DNA from 4 places in the Conexibacter sp. W3-3-2 genome. Region 1 is predicted to be linked to each of the others. Evidence: riboswitches for the same ligand, from Rfam matches in the RefSeq annotation. Region 1 holds a riboswitch; each other region holds the start of a gene.
What was found. Region 1 has a riboswitch for cyclic di-AMP ahead of GKE82_RS06355 (hypothetical protein). Riboswitches for the same ligand answer to the same signal wherever they lie in the genome.
Positions count from the first base shown of each region.

Region 1 (5,097 bases):
TCGCCGAGACCGTGCGGCTGGCCGACGAGCTGCGCTTCGACCTCACCCAGGACCTCGGCTACCGCTACCCCGGCTCCGACGACCGCGACGCCCGTCGCCGGCTCGCCGCGGTCTGCCACGCGCGCTTCGACGAGCGCTACCCGCCCGCCGACCGGGCGCTGCGCGAGCGGGCGGCCGCCCGCCTGGAGGAGGAGCTCGGCCTGATCGACCGGCTGGGCCTCTCCGGCTTCTTCCTGCTGCACCACGAGCTGCTCGAGCTCGCCCAGGAGGTCGCGCTGGAGGTCCGTGGTCCGGCGTCCGCGCGGGCGCTGCTGCCGCCGGGGCGCGGTCGCGGGTCGAGCGTCAGCTCGATCGTGTGTCACCTCACCGGCCTCTCCCACATCGACCCGGTGAAGAACGAGCTGTTCCTCGGCCGCTTCCTCAACGAGGAGATCACGTCGCTGCCCGACATCGACCTCGACTTCCCGCGCGACGTGCGCGCCCGGCTCATCCCGCGGATCCACGAGCGCTACGGGCACCGCCACTCCGCGCTGGTCGCCGCCTTCCCGACCTACCGCGCGCGCGGGGCGATCCGCGAGATCGGCAAGGCGCTCGGCCTGCCGCCGGGGGAGATCGAGCGGGTTGCGCGCTCGGCGGAGGGCTGGGGGATCGGCAACGTCGAGCGCGACGTCGGCCAGGTGATCGGCGAGGAGCGCATGGCGGAGGGGGCCGACGGCGCCCCGGGCCGCTGGCGCTGGCTGGTGGAGCTCGCCCACGAGGCCTACGGCCTGCCCCGGCACCTGAGCCAGCACTCCGGCGGCATGATCGTCGCGACCCGGCCGCTCGTCGACTGCTGCCCGGTGGTGCCCGCCGCGATGGAGGGGCGCCAGATGGTCATGTGGGACAAGGACTCCTGCGCCGACGCGGGCTTCCTGAAGATCGACCTGCTCGGGCTCGGGATGCTCTCGGCGGTCGAGCGCTGCGTCGACCACATCGCCGACCGGCACGGGATCACCGTCGACCTCTCGCGGATCCCGTTCGACGACCCCGAGACCTACGGGGCGATCCAGCGGGGGAGACCACCGGGGTCTTCCAGATCGAGAGCCGCGCGCAGATGGCGTCGCTGCTGCGCACCCGTCCCGCGACGCTCGACGACCTCACGATCCAGGTCGCGATCGTCCGTCCCGGACCGATCCAGGGCGGCGCGGTCAACCCGTACATCGAGCGGCGGCAGCGGCGGCGCGTCGACCCCGACTACCCGATCCCCTACGAGCATCCGTCGCTGGAGCCGGTCCTGAAGGACACGCTCGGCACGATCATCTTCCAGGACCAGGTGATCGAGGTCGCGATGGCGTTCGCGGGCTTCACGCCCGGCGAAGCGGAGGGGCTGCGCCGGGCGATGAGCCGCAAGCGCTCGGAGGCGGCGATCCGCGCGTACCACGAGCGGTTCGTGCAGGGCGCGATGCGCGAGCACGGGGTGGACGAGGCGGCCGCCCAGCGGGTCTACGACATGATCGTCGGGTTCTCCGGCTTCGGCTTCCCCAAGGCGCACGGGGCGGCGTTCGGCCTGCTGGCCTACCAGTCGACCTGGCTGCGGGTCCACCATGCGCCCGAGTTCCTCTGCGCCCTGCTCGACGAGCAGCCGATGGGCTTCTACCCGCCCGACGCGCTCGTCCACGAGGCGCAGCGCCGCGGCATCCCGGTGCTCCCGCCCGACGTCAACGCCAGCGCCGTCGGCTGCACGGTCGTCGACCTCGACCGGGACGCGGCCCGTCGCGCGCTCGAGGGCCGCGAGCCCGAACAGGACGGTGCGCAGGTCGCGGCCGTGCGGATCGGGCTCGGCTACGTGCTCGGGGTCCGCGCCGACGACGTCGCGGAGATCGTGGCCGCCCGCGAGTCCGCGGGACCGTTCCGGTCAACCGGGGACCTCGCCTCGCGGGCCGGTGCGGGCCGCCCGGCGCTCGAGCAGCTCGCCTGGTCGGGCGCCTGTGACGCGCTCCTGCGCACCGAGGTGGCCTCACCCGGCCACCGCCGACGCGCCGCGTTGTGGCGGTTCGGCATCGTGGCGCCCGGGCGCGCGCACGGCCGGGACGGCACCCAGCTCGCGCTGCCGCTGGACGCCCCCGACGCCCCGGACCTGCCCGGCCTGCGGGCGTGGGACGCGATGATCGCCGACTACGCCACGACGGGCCTGACGACCGCCGCCCACCCGATCGGCCTGCTGCGCGACGAGCTCGACCGGCGGGGTGCTGTGTCCAGCGCCGCCCTCGCCGGGCTGCGCCACGGCCGGTCGGTCCGCGTGGGGGGCCTGGTCGTCGCCCGCCAGCGGCCCGGGACCGCCAGCGGCATCGTGTTCATGCTGCTGGAGGACGAGGGCGGCACCGTCAACCTCGTGGTGCCGGCCGCGGTCTACGAGCAGCATCGCCTGATCGTGCGGACCGAGCCGCTCGTCATCGCCGAGGGCGTGCTCGAGCGCCATCCGGCCGCGGGCGGCGGCATCAACGTGCTCGTCCGGCGGCTCGTGCCGCTGGAGGCGCCCGACGACCGGCCGCTCGCGGAGATCCGCTCGCTGGCCGAGGTGCACGACTTCTCGTCGCTGGACGAGCGCGAGCTCGCCCGCCGCGCCGGCGAGCAGCAGCCGGCGGCCACCGGCACCGACGGGGCCGCCTCGGGGTTCCGTGCGGTCGCCCCGCCGGTCATGAGCTTCGCGCAGGGGCGCCGCCGCTGACACGTCTGCCGTCCCGATCTATATCTTTCCGGCCGTGGTCGCTACCGCTGCTCTCATCATCGCGTTCGTCGTCGTCGCCGGGGCCGTCGTCCTGGTCGCCATGAGTGGGGGTCCCGGCAAGGCCCGGGAGAAGCTCCTGCACCGCCAGAGCAACTCCGCCAACCGCGGCAGTGGGCTCGCCATCACGATCGTCATCGCGCTGTTCGGCATCGCGATCCCGGCGGTCGCGATGGTCGGCAACAACGACAAGAAGGAGGCGAAGGGCGGCGTCGAGCTGACCTCCGCCCAGAAGAACGGCCGCGAGGTCTTCGCGCAGCTCTGCTCGACCTGCCACTCGCTGAGCGCGTCCAACGCGGTCGGTCGCGTCGGGCCGAACCTCGACCAGCTCCGCCCGCCGAAGGAGCTCACGCTCAACGCGATCCAGATGGGGCGCGCGCGTGGTCTCGGCCAGATGCCGTCCGGGCTCGTCGACGGCGAGGACGCCGAGGACGTGGCCGACTACATCGCGGCGGTCGCCGGTCGCTGAGCGACCCGGGCGCCCCGCGACGGCGCCCTCGGACATCACGTCCGACCCGTCGGATAGCGTCGCCGGGCATGCAAGATTTCTTGCACATGCAGGCCTTTTCGGGCCTGCTACGATGCCCGGCAGTTCGAAACCGCTCAATCCCCGGACTGCCCGGGGAGCGGGGGACCCAGGATGTGGGGCGAGTCGCCGATCCCGGCGTAGCGCATCTTTCAGCGCGAGCCCGTCAGCTAACCCCGTAGGCCGACGAAAGAGGACACCGAACGCATGTCGCAGCGCGCAGTGGTCGACTGGGGTTCCGAGGATCTGCTCCCGACGAAGGGTCGGCAGATCGACGACTGGACCGCCGGCGACGATCTCGACTTCACCGTCCGCCAGCGCCGTCGCATCACCGGGGACCGCCCGGCCGCGGCCGCGCCCCGTCACCAGCCCGCCGAGCACGACACCCGTCGCACGGTGACCGGCGAGCATCCCGTCCACCGCACCCGGGCCGTGCAGCGCACCGTGATCGTCGAGGGCGACGCCCCGCGTCAGCCCACGCGCGAGCGGGACGAGACCGAGCTGCTGTGGGACGAGCCGCGTCGGGCTCCCGGTCCCGACGGGGAGGACCGCCGCACCGTGGCGATCACCGGTCGCCCCGAGCTGCTCCCCGCGACGCCGCGGCTGCGCGAGGTCGAGCCGCGCCGGCGCGCCACGCGCAGTCCGGTCGACCAGGCGATGTCGCGCCCGGACCGCATCGCGCTCTGGGCCGTGGGTCTCGGCTTCCTGCTGATCCTCATCGCGGCGCTCAGCGGCGGGGCCTAGTCCCCGTCCCGGACGCGGGTGACCGCGTCCGCGCCAGCTCTTCATCTGTGCGTACGTGCCCGCTTCGGCGGGTACTCGTGCGTGGAGCCACAGATCCTTGCGCAAGCAACGTTCTGGGGGTACACTTACGACACGTAAGCGGCTTCATAAAGTGAAGCTAAAGACGTGACGAGCAGCACAAGCAGGACCCGACCCGCCTCTCCCCAAAGGCCGCACATGAAGACAGCGATGAGCAGGTTCCAGATCCACGACGACCTCACGGCACCGGAAGGCTCGATGCCGATCCTCAAGGGCGCGCTCTCGACGGCAGGGCAGCTCCCGAACTTCCTCGGCGTCCTCGCGGGCTCCCCCGCGGCGCTGCGCGGGTACGCGCGGCTGCGCCAGGAGCTCCGGCACGGCACGCTCCCGATCGGCACGCTCGAGCGGCTCGCGCTCGCCGTCGCCGAGCACTACGGCTCCGCGCCCGGCATCGCGATGCACTCGCGCACCGCACGCCAGGCCGGCCTGGGGCTCGACGAGGTCGCGCTGGCGCGCGAGTGGAAGTCCAAGGACGAGCACCAGCAGAAGCTGCTCGACTACGCCCGGGTCCTCGTCGTCGACCGCCAGAAGCCGCCGATGCACCTCCACGAGGAGGCGCGTGAGGACGGCTGGTCCGACGAGCAGCTGCTCGAGGCGATCGCGTTCGTCTCGATGGAGTCCTTCACCGCGATGATCAACGTCGCCGGCGACGTGCCGGTCGACGGCTCCACGGAGAACACCCGGACGCTGCGCGCCGCCTAGCGGCCGCCCCCGGCCCTCGCAGCACCCGCCGCCGCGTGCCATGCCCGGAGAGTCCCCGACCGACCGGGCCGACGCGGCGGCCTGCTGCCCGCACTACCACGAGGCGGTCGAGTTCATCGGGCGCCGCTGGACCGGGGCGATCCTCGAGGTGCTCCTGCGCCACGACGCTCGCCTGCGGTTCAAGGAGCTCTCGCACGCGGTCCCGCAGCTCTCCGACCGCCTGCTCAGCGAGCGCCTGAAGGAGCTCGAGCAGCGCGGCCTCGTCGCCCGCCACGTGGAGCCG
Region 1 is NZ_WLYW01000001.1:1,275,175-1,280,271, reverse strand. It holds partial or broken gene GKE82_RS27965 (PHP domain-containing protein) at 1-872, shown strand, start outside; gene GKE82_RS27960 (OB-fold nucleic acid binding domain-containing protein) at 1,094-2,707, shown strand; gene GKE82_RS30585 (cytochrome c) at 2,742-3,233, shown strand; cyclic di-AMP (ydaO/yuaA leader) riboswitch at 3,355-3,490, shown strand; gene GKE82_RS06355 (hypothetical protein) at 3,498-4,034, shown strand; gene GKE82_RS06350 (carboxymuconolactone decarboxylase family protein) at 4,263-4,814, shown strand; gene GKE82_RS06345 (helix-turn-helix domain-containing protein) at 4,855-5,097, shown strand, end outside.

Region 2 (5,097 bases), 3.5 Mb from region 1:
CGGGCCGGGCGCCGGGGGCTGATCCCCGCCGTGCGCGGCGGACGTAGCCGGGGCATGGAGCCTGCGCCGCTGCCGCTGATCGACGAGCACGTGCGGGCGCTGCCCGGCGACGCGGCGCAGGCGTGGGACGCGGTCGTCGCCGTCCTCGGGCGCGCGCTGGACCGGTCGCTCGGCCCGCTGACGCACGTGTGGGGCTTCCAGCCGCCCCGGCCGGGCGGCCCGCGGCCGCTGCAGGTGGGCTCCTGGGGGCCGGGCTTCACGGTCACCGCGTTCGAGCCCGGCGAGCGGCTGGACCTCTCGGGCCACCACCGCTTCGCGCGCTACCGCCTGGAGGTGCTGCTCGACCCGCCCGCCGACGGGCGCGTCGTCGTGCGGGTGCGGACGCTCGCCACGTTCCGCGGCCGCCGCGGCCGCGTGTACCGCGCCCTGGTGATCGGCACCGGGGCGCACGTCGTGGCGATGGGCCGGCTCCTGGCGGGCTTCGACCGCGCCCGGCGTCGCGCACCCGTCGCGGCCTAGCGTCCTGCGGCTCCTAGGAGCGGCGCTCCCAGCGGCGCAGCGCCGACGACGGGTCGATCGGCCGCCCGCCGGAGTACCAGCCCGGGGCGGTCCACAGCTCGAAGTGCAGGTGGCAGCCGTCGGCGACGCCGGTGTCACCGACCTCGCCGATCCGCTGGCCGGTGAACACCCGGTCGCCCTTGCGGAAGGTCACCTTGCGGCGCAGGTGCATGTAGACGTGGTCCTGCCCGGTGCCGTCCGGGTCGATGACGAGGTAGTTCCCGGCGCGCGCCTGCACGCCCGCGAACTTCACGCGGCCGCCGCGGACGGCGCCCAGCGGCGTGCCGCAGGCGGCGAAGACGTCGCGGCCCTGGTGGGAGCGCCCGCCGCGCGCGGCACCGAACTCGCCGGCCCCCGTCCCGAACCGGTAGCGGCCGAGGATCGGGAAGCGGTCGCGCACGAACTCGAAGGGCTGCTCGACGACGGTCTCGCCGGACTGGGCCATCGTCGCGGTGGTCCCGGCGGGCCGCAGCCGCAGCCGCCACAGGTAGGTGCCGTCGCTGGGCACCTTGCCGCCGACCGTGCCGTCCCACTCGAGGCTCTGGACGGTGCGGCCCGGCACGGTGACCGCCGGGTAGGAGCGCACGACCGTGCCGGTGCGCGCCTTGACGAGCTCGGCGCGGGCGCTCGCGGGCCCGGCGCTGCGCACGAAGTAGCTGAGCCGTGCCTTGCGGCGTCCGGCGTAGAAGACCCGTCGGGCCTCGACCCGGGCCTCGACGCCGCCGCTCGACACGGCCGTGGCGGGGGAGACCACCGCGAGCCGGGCTCGCGACGGGCCGGACGCGTTCCCGTCGTCGTTGGCGACCGCGACCGGCCCGCTGGCGGCGCCCGCCGGGACGGTCACGGTGACGGACCCGGGGCCCGTCGCCGTCGGCGCGGCCATGCGGTCGTCGGCGATGCCGTCGGCGCCGAGGAACGCGACCGCGCTCACCCGGTCGAGCGCCTCGCCGCTGAGCCGCACGACGCTGCCGGGGCCGGCGCTGTCCAGGCCCGTGCACGCGGTGACGCACGCGATCCCGGTGACCTGCGGCGTCTCGGACGCGAACGACCCGCCCGAGCCGCTGGCGGCGACGGCGACGGCCGGGCCCGCCAGGAACGCGGCGGACAGCACGGCGAACGACAGATGGACGCGATGGATGGGTCCTCAGCTCCTCGTATGACGGCCTACGGGGTGAGCTGACGGGCTCGCGCGGTCGAGTGCCGCGCTACCGGACGGGTGTCCGGATTCGCCCCTGGATCATGGATCCGTTGGGTCCCCCGCTCCACCGCTCCCCGGGCGGGAGCGACGGACTCGGCGTTTGCTGCAGACGTCGTCGGGGACGATAGCGGCGGCGCCGGTCGCTGTCAGCCACACGTCCGTCCGGGGCGGTGAGGGGGCGGACGTCGTCGCGCGGCGCGATCCCCTACACTTCACCGCCGCCGCGCGCCCTGTCGTGCTGCGCCCTCTCTCTTATGAAGACGTACGTCGCCAACCCCACCACCCGCGAGCGGAACTGGGTCGTCGTCGACGCCTCCGGGCAGACGCTCGGTCGCCTCGCGACCCAGATCGCCGACCAGCTGCGGGGCAAGCGCAAGCCGGACTACACCCCGCACGTGGACACCGGCGACTTCGTCGTCGTGATCAACGCGGAGAAGATCGTCGTCACCGGCAACAAGCGCACCGACAAGATGTACTACCGCCACTCGGGCTTCCCGGGCGGCCTCAAGTCGCGCACGTTCGAGGAGATGATCGACCGGCGCCCCGAAGAGGTCATCCGCAAGGCCGTGAAGGGGATGCTCCCCAAGAACCGCCTGGCGCGCAAGCAGCTCACCAAGCTCAAGGTCTACGCCGGCCCGGAGCACCCGCACGAGGCCCAGAAGCCGCAGCCGATGGAGATCCAGTCCTGATGATCGACGAGACGCCCAACGACGACCAGGCCCCGGAGGAGACGCCGGCCGAGGTGACCCCGGAGGCCCAGGCCCCGGCGGAGCCCGCGGCCGACGCGCCTGCCGAGCCCGCCGCCGACGCCCCGGCCGAGCCGGTCGCGGAGGCCGAGGTCGCCGACGAGGACGAGGACGTCGAGTACGTCGAGGAGACGCCGCGCGAGAAGCCCGCGATCCCCGGCATGGATCTCGAGGTCGACATCGTCCTGGAGGGCGAGAGCGGCGCCGCCGACCCGTACGCGGAGGACGGCGAGGAGCCGGCCACCGGCGACGAGGTCGACGAGGACGTCGTCGACGACCAGCCGATCGCCGCGTCGATCGTGCTCGCCGAGGGCGCGCGCTACCGCGCGACCGGCAAGCGCAAGACCGCGGTCGCCCGCGTGATCCTGAAGCCGGGCACCGGCGCGTACACGATCAACGGCAAGTCGCTGGAGGAGTTCTTCCCGCGCGACACGCTGCAGCGCAACATCCGCCAGCCGCTCGAGGCCGTCGGCTTCGAGACGCGCATGGACGTCGTCGCCCGCATGCACGGCGGCGGGGTCAGCTCGCAGGCCGGCGCGCTGCGCCACGGCATCTCCCGCGCGCTGCTCGAGGCGGACCCGAACCTCCGTGGCGAGCTCAAGCGCCGCGGCTTCCTGACGCGTGACGCGCGCGTCAAGGAGCGCAAGAAGGCCGGCCTCAAGAAGGCCCGCAAGCGCCCGCAGTTCAGCAAGCGCTAGCGCACAGCCGCACGAGCCATGGCTCGCAAGCTGTTCGGCACCGACGGCGTCCGTGGCGTCGCCGGCGAGAAGCTCACGGCCGAGCTCGCCCTCGGGCTCGGCCGGGCCGTCACGCTGGAGGCGGCCGCGCAGCGGCCGCAGGTGCTCGTCATCCGCGACACGCGGGAGTCGGGCGAGATGCTCGAGGCCGCGCTGGCCGCCGGGGTGACCTCGGCGGGCGGCGACGTGCTGCTCGGCGGGATCCTGCCGACCCCGGCCGCGCCGCTCCTGGTCCGCCGCTACGGGTTCGACGTCGCCGCGGTCATCAGCGCCTCGCACAACCCGTTCCGCGACAACGGCATCAAGTTCTTCGGCGCGGACGGCATGAAGCTCTCCGACGCCACCGAGCTGGCCATCGAGCGGCGCCTGGAGGAGCCGGTTGCGGCGCCCGCGGCGATCGGCCGCGTGCGGACGCTCCACGGCACGCTCGAGGACTACCTGCGCGAGCTGCACACCCGCTTCGCGTCGCTCGGCCTCGACGGCCTCGACGTGCTGCTGGACTGCGCCAACGGCGCGACGTTCCGTGCCGCTCCGGAGATCTTCCGGCGGCTCGGGGCCACCGTGACGGTGGTCGCGCACGAGCCCGACGGGCGCAACATCAACGAGGGCTGCGGCTCCACGCACGTGGACGCGCTCGCGGCCCGCGTGGTCGCGGGCGGGCACGATCTCGGCTTCGCGTTCGACGGGGACGGCGACCGGGTGCTCGCGGCCGACCGGGACGGCCGGGTCGTCGACGGCGACGAGCTGATCGCGCTGGTCGCCACGCACCTGCACGCGGGCGGGCGGCTCGGCGGCGGGGTGGCGGTCACGGTGATGACGAACTACGGCTTCCACCACGCGATGCGCGACGCCGCGGTCGACGTGGCGGTGACGAGCGTCGGCGACCGCTACGTGCTGGAGGAGCTCAAGCGCAGCGGCTGGCGGCTCGGGGGCGAGCAGTCCGGGCACATCATCGACATGGAGTTCGTCCCCTCCGGTGACGGCATCGCGAGCGCGCTGCTGACGCTCGAGGCGCTGGACGGGCGCGATCTCGCCGGGCAGCAGGCGATGCGCAAGCTCCCGCAGCGGCTCGTGAACGTGCCGGTGCCCGACCGTGACGCCGCGATGGCCGACCCGGCCCTCGCCGACGCGATCGCCGCCGAGGACGCCGACCTCGAGGGGCGCGGCCGCGTCCTCGTGCGGCCCTCCGGGACCGAGCAGCTCGTGCGCGTGATGGTCGAGGCGCCGACGCAGGACGAGACCGACGCGGTCTGCGCGCGGCTCGTCGCCGTCGTCGAGCGCTCCGCCTAGACCACCCGACCGACCGGTCGGTCGGGTCGGCCCGCCGCTCAGCGCTCGTGCAGCACGAACGCGAGCGCCGCGACCGCGCGGGCGCGGGCCCGCTCGGCGTCCTGGCCCTCCGCGAGCGCGCCGAGGACCGCCCCGTCGACGATCGCGAGGACGAGGTCGGCGGGCGGGGCGGTCGCGCGTCCCGAGCGGCCGAGCACGTCGCTGACGAGCGCGCGGGCGGCCGTGCGCACGCGGCGGGCGTCGTCGCCCCCGCCGGGACGGCGGGCGCCGCGTGCCCAGCGCTCGCACCACGCGACGAGCTCGTCGTCGTGCTCGGGCAGCAGCAGGCCCACGAGGACCGCGGCGGCGTCGCGCGGGTCGCGGCGCGTCAGGGGGACCCGTCCGGCGGCGCTGGCCATGCGGGCGACGTCGGCGTCGGCGAGCGCGCGCAGGGCGGCCGCGCGCAGCTCCTCCGCCGCGGGGAAGTGGTAGGTCGCGGTCCCCAGGCCGATCCCCGCCTCACCGGCGACGGCACGGTGGTGGACCGCATCGATGCCGTCGCGCACGAGGACGCGGCCGGCGGCCGCGA
Region 2 is NZ_WLYW01000001.1:4,789,656-4,794,752, forward strand. It holds gene GKE82_RS22960 (hypothetical protein) at 55-519, shown strand; gene GKE82_RS22965 (M23 family metallopeptidase) at 533-1,669, opposite strand; cyclic di-AMP (ydaO/yuaA leader) riboswitch at 1,705-1,865, opposite strand; gene rplM (50S ribosomal protein L13) at 2,011-2,445, shown strand; gene rpsI (30S ribosomal protein S9) at 2,664-3,200, shown strand; gene glmM (phosphoglucosamine mutase) at 3,219-4,529, shown strand; gene GKE82_RS22985 (TetR/AcrR family transcriptional regulator) at 4,568-5,097, opposite strand, start outside.
Region 2: linked by a shared signal. The riboswitch ahead of GKE82_RS22965 (M23 family metallopeptidase) and the one ahead of GKE82_RS06355 (hypothetical protein) in region 1 are both predicted to bind cyclic di-AMP.

Region 3 (5,097 bases), on a different contig from region 1:
TCCTGGACTTCGAGTGCGAGGCCTGCGGCGCGGTCTACCCGCTGATCGAGGAGTTGCGCCGGCAGTACGACGGCCGGCTGACCTTCGCGATCCGCTACTTCCCGCTGCCCGGACATCGCAACGGCAAGATCGCCGCGCAGGCCGTCGAGGCCGCGTCCAAGCAGGACAAGCTCGAGCCGATGTACAAGCGGATGTACGAGACCCAGAAGGAGTGGGGTGAGTCCAAGGACTCCAAGAAGGACGTCTTCATCGGCTACGCCGAGGACCTCGGGCTCGACATGACGAAGTTCCGCGCGGACCTCGAGTCGCCCGAGACGATCGCGCGCATCGAGAAGGACATGCAGGACGGCGCAAACCTCGGCGTGGTCAGCACCCCGACCCTGTTCCTGAACGGCGAGATGATGAACCTCGAGTCCGCGGAGCAGCTGCAGGCGGACATCGAAGCGGCCTTCACCGCCGAGTGAGCACGCAGCCGGCCCGCAACGCCCCGGCGTTCCTCGACCGGATCGTCGGCTGGGTCCTCCTCGTCCCGGGGGCGATCGCGCTCGTCGCGGCGATCGTCCTCATGGTCGAGAAGGTCCGGGTCCTCGAGGACCCGACGCACGTGCCGGCGTGCACGATCGACGCGGTGCTGGCCTGCGGGTCGGTGCTGAGCTCCGACCAGGCGGAGGCGTTCGGGTTTCCCAACCCGCTGATCGGGATTGCCGGCTTCGGCGTCCTCGTCGCGTTCGGGCTCGTGCTGGTCACGGGCGGCCGGCTGACCCGCGCGGTCTGGCTGACCGCGCAAGCCGGTGCGACGTTCGCGGTGGTCTTCGTCCACTGGCTGATGTTCCAGAGCGTCTACCGCATCGAGGCGCTGTGCCCCTATTGCATGGTGGTCTGGGTGATGACGATCTCGATCTTCGTCTACCTCACCCTCGCGAACGTCACGTCGGGACGGCTTCCGATCCCGGCGCGTCTGGAGGGACCGGTGGCGCGCCTCACGGGCCTGCACGGCGTGGTGCTCACCGTCTGGTTGCTGCTCGTGGCGGCGGTCGTCGCGCAGGGGTTCTGGGACTACTGGATGGACAAGCTCTAGGGGTTGTTCATGGGCCGTGGCGTTCGGCGCGCTCGTCGGCCCGGTCCGCCTCGCCCAGCGCGCGGATGATGAGGAAGGCGAGGGCGATCCCCATGACCACGGACTGCTCGATCGCCATGATGGCGCCGGCCAGGGTCTGGTCGTCCAGCGCACTGAGCCCCCAGTAGCGCGGGCCGTCGGCGTACACGTCGTAGAGCGGTCGCGGCGCGAAGGTCAGGAAAATCCCGAGGATCCCGACCAGGACCTTCGTCACCACCATGTAGACGACCGGCCCGAGCCCGCCGAGCGCGTGGCGTGAGCGGATGGGGGACAGCAGGTGCCACCAGTACAGGATGCCGCCGAAGGTGAACGACAGGTGTTCGAGGATGTGGATGGTCGACGACTCGACGGCGGCGTCGTAGAGCGCCGGGATGTGCCAAATCCACATGACGCCGACGTAGAGCACGATCGCGAAGGACGGGCCCGCCCACCAGCCCGCCTGACGCTCGAGGGGTTGCAGCAGCCGCGTCACCGGACGCAGCAGCACCTTGGTCAACCCGAGGGTCAGCAGGATCGGGACGATGTCGAGCAGCAGCACGTGCTGCACCATGTGCATGGCGAAAAGCTGCTCGCCCAGCGGATCCAGCGGGGAGAAGAGCGCGGCGCTGAGCGCGGCAATCCCGGTCAGGAAGACGAGCAGCCGCCAGGTGGGCGCGTCGCGTGGCCCGGACGGTGTGCGACGGACCGCGCGCCAGCGCCACAGGTAGCCGCCGAGCAGCAGGAGGACCAGCAGCAGCGGGCCGGGCGTCGCCGACCACGAGGCGTCCGGTGCGGTCAGCTGAAGCTGTCCCAGCGGCGCAGCTCCGGCAGCGGGTCGATGCCCTCGCCGCCCTCGTACCACCCTGGGGCGGTCCACAGCTCGAAGTGCAGGTGGCAGCCGGAGGCACGGCCCGAGTCTCCGACGTAGCCGATGCGCTGGCCGGCGCGGACCCGGTCGCCCTTCTTCACGAGCGCGCGATCGCGCATGTGCATGTAGGTGTACGAGGCGCCGGTCTTATCCTGTAGCACGACGTAGTTCCCGGCACGGGACTGGACGGCCTCGAACTGCACGGTCCCGGGACGTGCGGCCACGAGCGGCACGCCGCAACGGGCGAACATGTCCTGCCCGCCGTGGCCGCGGCCCCCGCCGAAGTCGTTGGTGGCCGACTGCCCGAGGTCGTGCTTGCCGCGGATCGGGAAGATCGCGTCAAGGACCTGGACGGCCCCGGAACTGGCCTGCGACGCCGTCGGCTGCCCGGCCAGGCGCAGCACGTAGCGGCCCGCCGTCACCACCGACCCACCGACCGTCCCGTCCCAGCGAACCTCACCCTGGCCAGCGTCCACCGGCCAGGACCGGACGACCTGGCCGGAGTCCACCCGGACGGCCTCGACGGTTCCCGCAACGGTCGCCGTGTACTGCAGCAGCATGCGCTTGCGCGACCCGGCGATGAGCGCCTGGCCGGGCGCGAGGTCGGTCGTGGCGCCGGTGACGTCCGCCTGGGGGACCGGCGAGGTGAGGATGCGCAGCCGCTGCGTACGGCTCGAGCCGCCGGCCGGGCTGACCAGTCGCAGCGCGCCGCTGCGGGCGTCGCGTGGAACGGTCACCTTCAGCGACGTCGCCTCGGCGGATGACGGTGCGGTGGCACGGTCGTCCTTGGTGCCCTTGCCGCCCTGGAAGATGACGCGGGTCACGCCGTCCATGCCGGTACCGGCGATCGTGAGCGTCTGGCCGCGCCGGCAGGCCCAGCTCTCGCCCGACGCGCAGGACGCCGCGCTCGCGGCGGCCGGGTCCGGGATCGACGCACCTCCGGTGCTCGAGGCGCCGAGCGCGCCCGAAGGCACGAGGAGCAACACGGTGGGGGCCAGGACGGCGAGGGACAACCGGCGGTAGGTCAACGCGAATCTCTTTTCGTCTGCCTACGGGGTTAGCTGACGGACTCGCGCGGAAAAGTCGCGCTACGACACTGGGTCGATTCGCCCCCGGAGTGGGTCCCCCGCTCGCCTCGACCCCGGGGTCTCGACGATTCGGCGCTGCTATGACGGCGCGCATCATACTACGATGCGTCGTAGACAATGCGCCGACACCTCCTCATCCTCGGACTCAGTGCCGCGACCCTCGCCGGCTGCGGCGGAGATTCGTCCTCCGACGGCGCGTCCGTCGAGCCCCGCGGACCGTCGTCCGCGGCCCTGCGTGCGAAGCTGGCCGAGGCGACGTCGGTCGATCTCGCCCGCTTCCCCAAGCCGGCCGGAAAGACGCTCAACGAGTTGAGCCAGTCCCTCGACGGGACCGGGCCGCAGGTCGCGCTCGGGACGAGCGTCTTCCCCGACGCCCGGACGCGACTGGCGTTCGGGCTCATCGACGAGCAGACCGGGTTCGTCTACGCCCCGTCGGTCGTCTACCTCGCCAAGGGCGAGAGCGCCCGGGTGCTCGGACCATTCCCGGCGCCGGCAGACCTGCTGGTGACGGACCCACCGTTCCGCTCACGGCAAACGGCCAGCGAGAAGGACCCGTTCTCCGCGATCTACGACTCGCGGGTCACGGTCGACGGACCGGGGACCTACAACGTCCTCGTGGCGAGCGACATCAACGGGAAGCTCATCGGCTCCGGCACCCAGATCAAGGTCGTCGACGCGAAGGCCGATGCCGTGCCCGACGTCGGGGAGCGCGCGCCGAGCGTGAAGACCGACACCGTCGCTTCCGCCGGGGGCGACCTTGCGGCGATCGACACGCGGCTCCCGCCGGACGACCAGCACGAGGAGAGCCTCGACGACGTGCTCGGCAAGAAGCCAGTGGCACTCGTCTTCTCGACCCCGCAGCTGTGCGAGTCACGCGTCTGCGGCCCGGTCGTCGACATCGCCGCGCAGCTCAAGTCCACCTATGGCGATCGCATGACGTTCATCCACCAGGAGGTCTACGTGGAGAACTCGTTCGACAAGGGGCTGCGCGAGCCGCTCAAGGCCTTCAACCTGCCGTCGGAGCCGTGGCTCTTCACGATCGACGCACGTGGACGCGTCGCCGAGCGGCTCGAGGGGTCGTTCGGCTTTCGGGGCTTCGAAACCGCGATCAAGAAGGCGCTGGAGGCCTGAGCCGGCTGCGCCGTCAGGCGCTGGGCTTCTTGCCTGCGAGCCGGCGCAGCTCCTTGCGCCGCTCGGGGTCCAGCTGCTGGATCGAGCGCGCGAAATGCACCAGGACCGTGTCGCCGTAGGCGTCCACGAGATCGGCGACCTCGCCCGCGGCGCGGCGCTCCTCGTAGTCGTCCTGCGACATGGCGGCCGAGTAGTGGTCGGTCTTGCCCGAACGACGACGGACGAGCAGTTCCTTCTCCGCGAGTCGGCTCATGACGGTCATCACGGTCGTGTAGGCGCGGGTCTTCTCCGCGCGGGCGTTCAGCCCGTCGAGGACGTCGCGCACGGTGGACTCCCCGCGGGACCAGATCTCGGCCATGACCTCGCGCTCGAGCTCGTGCAGTTCGGGGAGTCGCTCCTGGGACACGCGCGGAGTCTACCGCGCCGCCAGGAAACACTACGCTGCGTAGTATTGACGGGTGCTCGTCCGCTCTCGTCTGCGCGTCCCCGCCTTGCTCGCGGTCGTGCTGCTCCTCCTGCTGCCCGCCTCGTCGGCGGCCCACGGTCTCGTGATCCGGGCCGACCTTCCGATCCCGGAGTGGCTGTTCGGCTTCGGCGCGGCGGTGGTGGTGATCGTGACGTTCGTCCTGCTCGCCGTCGCCTGGCGGACACCGCGCCTCGAGGAGCCGCCCACGCGCTGGCTGGCGGAGCCGGTGGCCCGAGCCATCACCAGCCGCGGTGTCGAGGTCGTCGCCGGCACCCTCGGCGTGCTCGCGCTGGCGCTGGTCGTCTGGGCGGGCGCGACCGGGACGGAGACGCCGGCGGCGAATCTCGCGCCGACCTTCGTCTACGTCGGCGTGTGGCTCGGCTTCGTACCGCTGAGCATCGTGTTCGGGGACGTCTTCCGCCTCTTCAACCCCTGGAGAGCGATCGGT
Region 3 is NZ_WLYW01000003.1:76,077-81,173, reverse strand. It holds gene GKE82_RS25185 (thioredoxin domain-containing protein) at 1-464, shown strand, start outside; gene GKE82_RS25180 (vitamin K epoxide reductase family protein) at 461-1,078, shown strand; gene GKE82_RS25175 (cytochrome c oxidase assembly protein) at 1,086-1,958, opposite strand; gene GKE82_RS25170 (M23 family metallopeptidase) at 1,892-2,977, opposite strand; cyclic di-AMP (ydaO/yuaA leader) riboswitch at 2,995-3,137, opposite strand; gene GKE82_RS25165 (hypothetical protein) at 3,170-4,183, shown strand; gene GKE82_RS25160 (BlaI/MecI/CopY family transcriptional regulator) at 4,197-4,589, opposite strand; gene GKE82_RS25155 (fenitrothion hydrolase) at 4,642-5,097, shown strand, end outside.
Region 3: linked by a shared signal. The riboswitch ahead of GKE82_RS25170 (M23 family metallopeptidase) and the one ahead of GKE82_RS06355 (hypothetical protein) in region 1 are both predicted to bind cyclic di-AMP.

Region 4 (5,097 bases), 280 kb from region 1:
CGCGATGCTGCCGATCGATCGAGCGAGGGATCCGGTCGGCGCGATAGGCCTCGCTGCGGCTCTCGTTGGTCTCTACGTGTGGGCGCTGCTGCGCTGGCGCCGCGCGCGCCGACAAGAGGTCGACGCGGGGATGCCTCCAGGGATCGGCATCGGCGGCGACGCCTTGCTGCGTCCGCAGCGTTCCCCGGAGGTCGTGCTGCTCGCGCACACCCGAGGAGGGCCAACCGATCAGGCGCCCGAGGTTCTTCTCCTGCACGGGTTGGCGGCTTCGCGGAGCGTCTGGACGCCCCTTGGCCGTCTGCTCGACGAGGCCGATGCACCGAACCTGCGCCCCGATCTACTCGGCTTCGGAGCCTCGCGATCGATCGGGACGAAGTTCGGCCTCGATGACCATGTGACCGCGGTGCTGCGGCTCCTCGATGCCGTCGGCGCACGCTCGGTCGTCGTCATGGGGCACTCATTCGGGTGCGCGGTCGCCGTCGGGGTCGCCGCCCGCCGCCCTGAGCTCGTCCGTGAGCTCATCCTGGTCTGCCCGCCGGTGTTCCGCAGCGGCGCGGCCGCGCGAGAGCGACTCGGGCGCGACGACTGGATGGCTCGGCACATCGTCAACGGATCACGCGTCGCGAGCACTGCGTGCGCCGTGATGTGCGTCCTGCGCGGCCCCGCCGCCGCGCTGGTGACCCACATCGCTCGCGAGACGCCGAGTGAGCTCGCGCGAGAGAGCGTGAACCACTCCTGGCCTGCCTACCGGGACGCGGTCGTGTCGCTGCTCGACGAGAACCCGCTCCCGTCGTGGATCTCGCAGCCCACGAGCGTCACGACGGTCGTACTGGCGACCGACGACTCGCGAGCACCGGCCGGCGACGTCCTCCGATGGCCGCACGAGTGCGTCCAAGTCCTCGAGCTCCCGGGCGATCATCTGCTCCCGATCACCCAGCCGGACGTCCTGGCGAAGCTCATCATCGAGGCGCGCAAGCACGACAGCCACTGAGCAGCCGCGCAGACCCTGCTCCACCTACGGTCGAGCGGACGCCGCCCCGCTGCCGCAGCCACAAGCCGGCCTTTCGGGCTCTGCAGGGGTCGAGCCGCAGCACGAGCCGGTCGACGGGTCGCGAGGGGCGTCCGTCGCTGCGCTTGCTCGGTCGGTCTCGAGGGCGGCTTCGATCCGCGTCGAGCAACAGCAGGCCGATGGGGTCGGTTCGCCTCTCGGCGCGGCGGGCGTGACGGGAAGGAGGCTCATGCTCCGAAGGTAGAGCCGCGGCCGAACCGCGTCATCGGTATCCGACCGTCGTCCGCTTGCGTTTTTCTACGCACGACGTCCCTCGACTCGCGAAGCTGGGGCGTCGCTGACTGACGCCGTGGCGCATCACCGGATCGGTTCGAGCGTCAAGCTCCAGGTTCGGCCGCCGTCCTTGCTGGCATGGACAGCTCCGTCGTCGGCGCCGACGAGGAGCCCGCGCCCGGATTCCACGAGCGCCGCAGGAACGACCGGTGCGCGACCGAGCTGATTGACCGTGCGCAGGTCACCGTCGATTCGCTGGACGACCTGATCCTGTCCGATCGCGGTGATTCCGTCGGTCCCCCCATGCGAGATGGCTCAAGGGCAGATCGACCACCGGACGGAACGTCTCTCCGCCGTCCCGGGATACCAGGATGCCCATCTCGGTCGAGACCACAAGCCGTTCCGGGTTCCGCGGGTCGAGCGCCAGGTCGAGGACCGGTGGCGTGCTTGCCGCGCGCCAGGTCAGCCCTGCGTCGATGCTTCGCAGCAGCTTGCCGCTGAGTGCGTCGAACGCGTAGACGCGTTGCCCGGCGACCTCGATCGCGTGCAGGTCGGCCTGACCTTCGAGCGAGATCGTGCTCCAACTGCGCCCACCGTCGGTGGAGCGGATGAAACCGACGGACGACGGACCACCGCGACGGACATCGGGATGGCCCGACCCGACATAGCGCCCAGGCGCCTCGACGGAGAAGCCCATCACATCTCGGCGCTCGTCCCCGACGGCGGTGGCGCGCGTCGCGCCCTTCTCGGCGCGGAACATGCCGTTGTGGGCAGCGACGAGGATGGAGCCATCCTGAGGATCAAGACCCACTGCGTGGACGTGACCGACCGGGTCGGTGACGACGAGCCCCGCTGCCTCGTCATCGCCTCCTCCGCACCCCGCGAGCAGGGCGGCGACCAAGAGAGGAATGAGAAGGCGGGACGACGAAGACCACATTGATGTCAATGTACTACGCGCTGTGGGAGATCCTTGCCAGGCCGAGAAGAGTGCTGGCGCGTCGTCTTGAGCAGATTCGACTCGACATAAGTCGGGGCCGTCGTCTACTCTCCTACGCGTCATAGGAGCGCCGAGTCCTCGTCGAGAGACGGGGAGCGGGGGACCCACTCACGGGGCGAATCGACCGGCTTGCCGGTTGTAGCGCAACTCTTTCAGCGCGAGCCCGTCAGCTAACCCCGTAGGCCAACGAAAGAGAGTCCCGTTGTCCTGCCGCAAGCTGGCGCGTGTTGCCGTACCCGTTCTCGCAGCATTGATGTTGCCGGGCGGCGCCTTGGCTGCCCCCTCACCGGGCGGCGTCGGCGTTCCCGACCCCGCGTCGGCGACGAGTGCCATGTGCGCAAGCGGCGAGGCATGGGCGTGCCGGGCCGGGCAGGACCTGACGCTGAGCGGCGGTGGCCTCGACGGCGTGGAGACGGTGGTCTTCCTTGGCACCAAGGGCGCGAAGGACGACAAGCGCGCCGTTCCACGGGCCGCCAGTCCGACCGCGCTGACCGTCGTGATTCCTCGCGGAGCCCGCAGCGGTCGTCTTCGGCTGGTGAGTCCGGCTGGCGGCAACGGGACGACCAAGACGCGGTTGCGCATCCTCGCTGGACCCGCGCCGCAGGCTGACGTCACCGGGCCGGCGGTCGACCTCCGTCCGGGCGAGGCGCTGATCGCGGGCTCTCGCAAGCGCGCGGTCCTCGAGTACTCGATTCAATCGCCGTCGACCGTTGACGCCGTCAGACTGAGCGACGGCGTCACCGTCCGCTCGTGGCCGGTCGCCGCAGGAGCCGGCGCCATTCGCTGGGACGGCACCGTCGACAACACGGTGGTCCCGGACGGCCGCTACGAACTTCGGCTCGCCGGCCAGGCGACCGCGTCGCAGGCCAGCACCGCGGCGGTGCTCGTCCACGACGCGATCTTCCCGATCCGCGGAAAGCACGACCTCGGGCAGTCGGACACCAACAATTTCGGCGGCGGCCGCGGCCACGGCGGGCAGGACATGTTCGCCGCGTGCGGGACGCCGCTCGTCGCCGTGCGCCCAGGCGTGGTGCAGTTCGAGGCCACCCAGGACCGTGCCGGAAACTACGTCGTGCTCCAGGACGCCACCGGGCAGTCCTACGCCTACATGCACATGCGCGATCGGGCGCTCGTCAAGAAGGGCGCGCGCGTCCAAGCGGGTCAGCGGATCGGTTACGTCGGCGAGACCGGTCGGGCGTCCGGCTGCCACCTGCACTTCGAGCTGTGGACCGCTCCAGGCTGGTACTCGGGGGGCGACGCAGTGGACCCGCTGCCCGAGCTTCGTCGCTGGGACTCGTTCAGCTGACGCTCCGCGCGATGGCGAAGCTGACGCCGTTGCCCCGATAGAAGTGTCCGGCAGCGGTGTAGTCGTGGTGAAGATGTCGGAGGTCGCGCGCGGAGCACAACTCCTCGAGCGCTGGCGTATTTTTCCCGTTGCTCGAGCAGATGACCGCGCCCGAAGACGATGCCGCCCACGCGGTTCTCAGCTCGTAACGTTCCAGCTGCGGCTCCGACGGAGTGTCGTGGACGAACAGATCAAGCTGACGCCCACGGAGGTTGGCCTCAAGAGCGCTCTGGGTGGTGGCTTGAACCCAGGTCCAGTGCGGCGCGTGCCGCTGGGGCACCATCCAGCCGGCGGTCGGGTCGGGGTCGAAGGAGATCAGCTTGCCGCAGCCATGCCCCTCTTCCGCGTTGCGCTCGAGCGCCCGCAGCATGACCATCGCCCCGAGGCCGTACCAGAGGCCGGTCTCCACGACGAGCGTCGGGCGCCGGAGTCGGATGAGCGCCCAGAGCAGCGGTCGATGGCCGAGTGCCATGTCCGGTCGCAGCTGTGACCAGCGACGCAGCTGACCGTAGTCGCGGCGCAGCTGCTCGTCGGACGCTGGCTCGTCCAGCAGCTCCCGTGCTCGAGCCGCGGACACGCCGAACCCGTCGGCGAGAAACGCAGCGGCGGCGTCGAGATCGGCCATGTGAAAGGAGAAGTCTCCGACCTCGGGATCCCAGAGAACGTATTTCGCCCGTTCGCTGGCGGACGCGCCGTTCCCTCCATAGGCCCGAAGGCTCTTTGCCTTGGCGTTCCACCGGATGCGGTTCAGCCGCCGCACCGCCGCTCGGACGCGGTACGACCTCTCGCTGCTGGATTCTGGCTGCATGTCCTACGAAGTGTAGGACAACTGGTGGGCGTCGCCCTCACGTCAAGAGAACAGCCTTCGGTCGTCAGGGGCGAACCGTCGCGTGATGATCCGCGTCACGGAGAGGATCACCAACGCCCCTACGAGGCCCGCGATGAAGCTCTCCGGCTTGAAAGCGTGGAACTCATGTCCACCGCTGATCCGGTGAGCGACCGGTGATCCCACGACCATTCCGATCACGCCGGCCGCGACCGCGAGCAAGAAGGGAGCGCGCGGCGCGGGCAGCATCAATCGCGCAGTGAGGCCGGCCAGTGTCGCGAGGATCAGGCCGGCGACCACGGCGCGCTCCATGCAGTCCGGGCAAGACGAGCCCGCGTGGTCGTCGGTCGGCTACGCATCATCGGACGTCGTTGGCTGTCCATAACGCCCAGGATCGACGATGAACTTGCCGGCGCACTCACCGGAGCAGAAAGCGAGACGCACACCGGCGTGCTCCAGCACGACAGCATGAGCAGAGTCCACCGTCATCCGACACACTGGGTCCACGAGCCCAATGTGGCTAACCGACCTGTAGGGGTGCGCGCGGTACAGCTGCACCGGGCTTGCGATGTTGCGCAGGGGCACCTCGCCGATGTCTATCCAGCCCACCGCGTCGAGGGATCTCGCGCCCATGAACGCTGCGTGGT
Region 4 is NZ_WLYW01000001.1:993,717-998,813, forward strand. It holds gene GKE82_RS04945 (alpha/beta fold hydrolase) at 1-991, shown strand, start outside; gene GKE82_RS04950 (F510_1955 family glycosylhydrolase) at 1,524-2,183, opposite strand; cyclic di-AMP (ydaO/yuaA leader) riboswitch at 2,338-2,479, shown strand; gene GKE82_RS04955 (peptidoglycan DD-metalloendopeptidase family protein) at 2,482-3,585, shown strand; gene GKE82_RS04960 (class I SAM-dependent methyltransferase) at 3,578-4,432, opposite strand; gene GKE82_RS04965 (GlsB/YeaQ/YmgE family stress response membrane protein) at 4,475-4,762, opposite strand; gene GKE82_RS04970 (adenylate/guanylate cyclase domain-containing protein) at 4,802-5,097, opposite strand, start outside.
Region 4: linked by a shared signal. The riboswitch ahead of GKE82_RS04955 (peptidoglycan DD-metalloendopeptidase family protein) and the one ahead of GKE82_RS06355 (hypothetical protein) in region 1 are both predicted to bind cyclic di-AMP.